Regions from separate parts of the Streptomyces sp. NPDC046821 genome, predicted to be linked through region 2. Evidence: riboswitches for the same ligand, from Rfam matches in the RefSeq annotation. Region 2 holds a riboswitch; the other holds the start of a gene.
What was found. A riboswitch is a leader RNA that binds a small molecule or an ion and turns the genes downstream of it on or off. The one in region 2 is predicted to bind cyclic di-AMP.
Positions count from the first base shown of each region.

Region 1: another riboswitch for cyclic di-AMP. It lies ahead of ABZ893_RS16985 (transglycosylase family protein); the one in region 2 lies ahead of ABZ893_RS24475 (NlpC/P60 family protein).

Region 1 is NZ_JBEYYB010000007.1:425,396-428,598, forward strand. It holds gene ABZ893_RS16980 (transglycosylase family protein) at 63-1,073, shown strand; cyclic di-AMP (ydaO/yuaA leader) riboswitch at 1,198-1,414, shown strand; gene ABZ893_RS16985 (transglycosylase family protein) at 1,419-2,114, shown strand; gene eno (phosphopyruvate hydratase) at 2,473-3,203, shown strand, end outside.
Region 2 is NZ_JBEYYB010000012.1:27,909-31,111, reverse strand. It holds gene ABZ893_RS24480 (tellurite resistance/C4-dicarboxylate transporter family protein) at 1-96, opposite strand, end outside; gene ABZ893_RS24475 (NlpC/P60 family protein) at 124-1,332, opposite strand; cyclic di-AMP (ydaO/yuaA leader) riboswitch at 1,341-1,504, opposite strand; gene pcrA (DNA helicase PcrA) at 1,758-3,203, shown strand, end outside.

The DNA.
Region 1 (3,203 bases), on a different contig from region 2:
CGGCTACGTTCACGAGTCACCGCGGCACCATCCGTCGCGATAGTCACCCGAAAGGCGTCTCCATGCTCTCCGGGAACGGTCGTCACCGTCGCCCCCGCCAGGCTCCCGCGATCGTCGTCGCGGCGGGAGTGACCGGATCGGCCCTCGCGATTCCACTGCTCGCGGCCACCAACGCGAGCGCCGCGTCCTCGGCGACCTGGGACAAGCTCGCCGAGTGCGAGAGCGGCGGCTCCTGGAGCGCCGACCCGGGCAACGGGTACTACGGCGGGCTCCAGTTCTCGCAGGAGATGTGGGAGAAGTACGGCGGTCTCGACTTCGCCCCGCGCGCCGACCAGGCCAGCCGTTCGCAGCAGATCGCCGTCGCCGAGAAGGTTCTCGACGACCAGGGCCCGCGTGCGTGGCCGGTGTGCTCGGTGACGTCGGGGCTCACGACGGACGAGGCGCCGCCGAACGTCGACCCCGGGGTGGCGCTGCCGACCCCGTCGGTGTCCGTCGGCGATTCCGGGAGCGGTGACGCGGCGAAGGGTGGCGACAGTGCCACTCCGTCCGGCGCGGCGACCTCGGACGCGAAGAGCGGCTCCGGTGGCTCTCATGGGAAGAATTCCGACAAGTCCGGCGATAAAGCCAGTAACGCCTCGGATGGCTCCCAGGGTGACAAGTCCGGCCAGGACGGGGCGACTTCGACCCCGGAGGCTCCGTGGGTCTCGTCGACCCCGTCGCTCCCGTCGGCCTCGGCGACCCCCTCGACGCCCACCCCCGACGCCTCGCCCGCCTCCGGCCGCCACCGCGGCGACGCGGCCGCCGACGAGACCAAAGCCCCCTCACGCACCGCCGACAGCTCCGGCCGGCACGCCTCGCGCGGCGGAGAAAGCGCCCGCGCGGGGTCGAATACGGACGAAGGCACATACACCGTGCGCCCGGGTGACAACCTGTGGGACATCGCGGACGCCCATGACGTGCGCGGTGGATGGTCCGCGCTGTACGCGGAGAACAAGAAGACGGTCGGCTCCGACCCGAACCTCATCCTTCCTGGTCAGAGTCTGGATCTTGGGCTCGAATCGGGCGAAAAGTAGCGGCAGTTCGGGCTTAATGTCCGCTTTCGCGACAATGAGAGATGGATCTCAAAGACCCTGATCGTCTTTGAAATCCGGGCGATTCACTGCTTACGGTCAGGACCGCTCGCCACAGCGGGCCCCGTCGGATGTCACGCCGAATCCTGCCAATGTCCGAACGGGAACAGTCGTCGCGTAAGCGCCGTGGGCAGGAGCGGGGGACCCAAGGTAAGCGCCGGTCCCGGCCGTTGAGAGACGGCCGGAGGACCGGCTTGGGGTGAAGTCGCACGCAAGTCGTGCGACCGGGCACTCATCCGGCCCGAACCCGACAGCTCACCTCGTAGGCGTCGGTGAGGGGATCTCTCCATGCTGTTTTCCAAGGGCAAGCACCGTCGTCCGTCCAAGGCCGTCCGCGTCGCCACGCTGGCCGGCGTCGCCGGTGCCGCCGTCGCCGTTCCGCTGATGGGTGCCACCGGCGCCTCCGCCGCCACCACCTCCGAGTGGGACGCGGTCGCACAGTGTGAGTCCGGCGGCAACTGGTCGATCAACACGGGCAACGGCTACTACGGCGGCGTGCAGTTCTCCGCGTCCACCTGGGCCGCGTACGGCGGCACCGCCTACGCCTCCCGCGCCGACCTGGCCTCCAAGTCGCAGCAGATAGCCGTCGCAGAGAAGGTCCTGGCCAGCCAGGGCAAGGGTGCCTGGCCGACCTGTGGTGTGGGCCTGTCCGGCGCCTCCACGTCCAACTCCGCTCCGGCCCCCGCGAAGCCGCAGGCCCAGCCGCAGCAGCAGGAGCGCACCCAGCAGCCGACCACCCGCAGCCAGGAGCGCGTGAAGCCCGCCGCCCCGAAGCAGGAGTCGAAGAAGACCGTCCAGACCCCGACCGGCAAGACGGTCAAGAAGGGTGACGGCGAGTACAAGGTCAAGTCCGGCGACACCCTCAGCAAGATCGCCCAGGCCCACCACGTCAAGGGCGGCTGGGACAAGCTCTTCAAGCTGAACAAGGACATCGTCGACAACGCCGACCTGATCTTCCCGGGCCAGCAGCTCCACCTCAAGTAAGAAGCCTCTACAAAAGAGGCCTCTGCCAAGAAGCCTCTGCAGTAATAAAGAGGTGAGACGCGGGTACCGGCCTCCGGCGGACCGCCGGTACCGCGTCTTTGTCCCTCAAGAACTCCCCGCCCCGGGTGCGCCTCCCCCGTCGCACCCGGGGCGGGGTTCTGGCTTTGTGGAGGCCTGTGGGGGACCGCGCTTTCGCCCGTCGTCCGCCGGAGCTTTTTGTTCCGTTGGGAAACAATTCGCTCTCGGTTTTGTCCACGGGGCGGGCCACAGGGCGGCGCCGGCCCCGGAGCCGGTTAGGCTCGTGTTGCCGGACCGAGCGGCCCGGCGTAGTTGCGTCACATCCCATAAGGAGATGCTCGTGCCGTCCATCGACGTCGTCGTAGCCCGGGAAATCCTGGACTCCCGAGGCAACCCCACGGTCGAGGTCGAGGTCGGCCTCGACGACGGCAGCACCGGTCGTGCCGCTGTCCCGTCCGGTGCCTCCACCGGTGCGTTCGAGGCCATCGAGCTTCGCGACGGTGACCCGAACCGTTACCAGGGCAAGGGTGTCGAGAAGGCCGTCCTCGCCGTCATCGAGCAGATCGGCCCGGAGCTCGTCGGCTACGACGCCACCGAGCAGCGCCTGATCGACCAGGCGATGTTCGACCTGGACGCCACCGACAACAAGGGCTCCCTCGGCGCCAACGCCATCCTCGGCGTCTCGCTCGCCGTCGCGCACGCCGCGTCCGAGGCCAGCGACCTGCCGCTGTTCCGCTACCTCGGCGGTCCGAACGCGCACCTGCTGCCCGTCCCGATGATGAACATCCTGAACGGTGGGTCGCACGCCGACTCCAACGTCGACATCCAGGAGTTCATGATCGCCCCGATCGGCGCGGAGTCCTTCTCCGAGGCGCTGCGCTGGGGCACCGAGGTCTACCACACCCTCAAGAAGGTCCTGAAGAGCAAGGGTCTGGCCACGGGCCTCGGTGACGAGGGCGGCTTCGCCCCGAACCTCGGCTCGAACCGTGAGGCCCTCGACCTGATCCTCGAGGCGATCAAGGAGGCCGGTTACGTCCCCGGCCAGCAGGTCGCCCTCGCGCTCGACGTCGC
Region 2 (3,203 bases):
GGAGATGATGCCGGTGGCCATGACGGCGGCGCCGGCCGCCGGCGGGAGCTGGGACCACGTGGGTCCGGGACGTGGGGTTGCGTTCGGGCCGCGCACCGCCCGAACGTAACCCCACAAAGACGGTCAGGCCGGGCGCACCACGCTGTGGATCGGCATGTAGTAGATCGACTCGACGCGGACGCTCGCGCCCGGCTTCGGTGCGTGGATCATCTTGCCGCCGCCGATGTAGATGCCGACGTGGCTGATGTCGTTGTAGAAGAACACCAGGTCACCGGGCTGGGCGTCGGTCGTGCTGACCGTCTTGCCGACGTTGACCTGGTCCCAGGTGGTGCGCGGCAGCGAGATCCCGGCCGACCGCCACGCGGCCTGCGTGAGGCCCGAGCAGTCGTACGAGCCGGGGCCCGTGGCGCCCCACACGTACGGCTTGCCGATCTGGGCCTCGGCGAAGCTGATCACCTTCGCGGCCTTGGTCGCGTAGCCGGACCCGGTGCTTCCGGTGCTGCTGCCTCCGGAGCCGGTGCTCGTGCCCGAACCCGTGCTCGATCCGGAACCGGAACCGGAACCGGAACCGGAACCGGAGCCCGCGGCAGCCTTCTGCTTGGCCTCTTCCGCCGCCTTGCGCTTGGCCTCGGCCGCCGCCTGCTGGCGGGCGAGAGCCTCCTGCTTCTTGCGGGCCTCCTCCTGCTTCTGTTTCTCGATCGCCGCGAGCCGCGCCTTCTCCTCGGCGGTCAGCTTCGAGAGGAGGTCGCGCGCGTCACCGAGCTTCTGCTGGACTTCCTTCTTGGAGCTCCGGAGCGTGGCCTGCGAACTGGTCAGCGTCTCCAGGCTCTTGGTCGCCTCCGTGCGCTTCTTCGTGGTGGCGACCTGCTCCGCCTGGTAGTCGTCGACGGCCTTCTTCTGACGGCTGGTGAGCCTGCCCATCAGATGGTCCTGGTCGAAGTAGTCCTGCGGGTTGTCGGCGAGGAGCAGCGTCGCCGTGTCGGACACGGCGCCCGTGCGGTACTGGGCCGCGGCGAAGGTGCCGAGCTCCTGGCGGGCCTTGTTGAGCTTGTCGGTCCGCTTGGCGACGTCGTCGAGCAGGTGACCGACGCGCTGCTGCTGCGTGGCCGTGCGCTCCTTGGCGGCGTTGTACTTCTCCGTGGCCACGCCCGCCTGGTGGTAGAGCGTGTCGACCTTCTTCTGGACCTCTTCCAGGCTCGGCTTCGGCGGAGCGGAGGGCGCCGCGTTCGCCGTCTGCGAGAGCAGCGCTATCGAGGTGAGGGCGGCCGTCGTGATGCCGAGGACGGGGGCCGTACGGGGACTGGCTGTCCGCGGTTTGCGGTGCGACGCCAAGGGGTGGGACTCCTTCCCGTGACCGCTTACCGGGTTAGCTGACGGGTTCGGGCGAAGATTCGGAAGGCTGCCCTACGGCCGTGCCCTGACGGGTCGTCGGCCGATTCACCCCAAAAGTCCTGGGTCCCCGGTTCCATGCCTCTCGGCGTACTGAACTCAGCGGGGGCGACCCGCTCGCGGCGCGGTTGCCGGCGGGGGGACGGGCGGCCCGCGGAGCACCGTAGCCAACTCGTGTGGCTGCTGTGAAGGTTGATGTTCGATATGCCCGATACATTTTCGTGACCTTCGGAAATCTTCTTGGTGACCGGAGGTAACGGTCACGCAGGGTGATTCCCGCACTTCGTGGCGTGCCCGTCCCGGGAAGGCGGGGCCAAATTTCCGGGGCGGCCGTGGGTGTCAGTGGGGCGGCCTAGACTCGGAGAGCGATGAGCAGCCTCTTTGACGACAGCTTCCTGGCGGACCTCACGGCTTCGAAAGCCCACGAGGAGCATCCCCCGCCGCCGCCCGAGGACGACATGGCTCCGGAGCACGTTCCGGACGACCTGTTCGACGGGAAGTTCGACGCGCCTCCGGCCAGAGACGAGTACTACCGCGGCGGCGCCCCCCGCCCGGCGCTCGACCCGGCCGCGCTCCTCGACGGGCTGAACGAGAACCAGAGGGCGGCCGTCGTCCACGGCGGCTCCCCGCTGCTCATCGTGGCTGGCGCCGGCTCGGGCAAGACCCGCGTGCTCACGCACCGCATCGCCCACCTCCTCGCCGAGCGCGGTGTGCACCCCGGCCAGATCCTCGCGATCACGTTCACGAACAAGGCCGCGGGCGAGATGAAGGAGCGCGTCGAGGCCCTGGTCGGCCCGCGGGCGAACGCGATGTGGGTGTCCACGTTCCACAGCGCCTGCGTCCGCATCCTGCGCCGCGAGTCCAAGCGGCTGGGCTTCACGTCGTCGTTCTCGATCTACGACGCCGCCGACAGCAAGCGCCTGATGGCCCTCGTCTGCCGCGACCTGGACCTCGACCCGAAGAAGTTCCCGCCGAAGTCCTTCAGCGCCAAGATCTCAAATCTGAAGAACGAGCTGATCGACGAGGAGGACTTCGCCGCCCAGGCGGCGGACGGCTTCGAGAAGACGCTTGCCCAGGCCTACGCGATGTACCAGTCCCGCCTCCGCGAGGCGAACGCGCTGGACTTCGACGACCTGATCATGACGACGGTCAACCTGCTGCGTGCGTTCCCGGACGTCGCCGAGCACTACCACCGCCGCTTCCGCCACGTCCTGGTCGACGAGTACCAGGACACGAACCACGCGCAGTACTCCCTGGTGCGTGAGCTCGTCGGCACCGCCGCCGCCCACGACGAGGAGGTGGAGGCGGGTCTCGACGTGCCGCCGCGCGCGGACGACCTCGGCCCGGCCGAGCTGTGCGTCGTGGGTGACGCCGACCAGTCGATCTACGCCTTCCGCGGCGCCACCATCCGGAACATCCTCCAGTTCGAGGAGGACTACCCGGACGCGACGACGATCCTCCTGGAGCAGAACTACCGCTCGACGCAGACGATCCTCTCCGCGGCCAACGCGGTCATCGAGCGGAACGAGTCCCGCCGCCCCAAGAACCTGTGGACGAACGCGGGCGCAGGCGCGCAGATCACCGGCTATGTCGCCGACACCGAGCACGACGAGGCGCAGTTCGTCGCCGACGAGATCGACCGGCTCACGGACGCGGGCGACGCCAAGGCGGGCGACGTCGCCGTCTTCTACCGGACGAACGCGCAGTCCCGTGTCTTCGAAGAGATCTTCATCCGCGTCGGCCTGCCCTACAAGGTCGTCGGCGGAGTGCGCTTCTACGAGCGCAAGGAGGTCAGGGACGTCCTGGCCTACCTG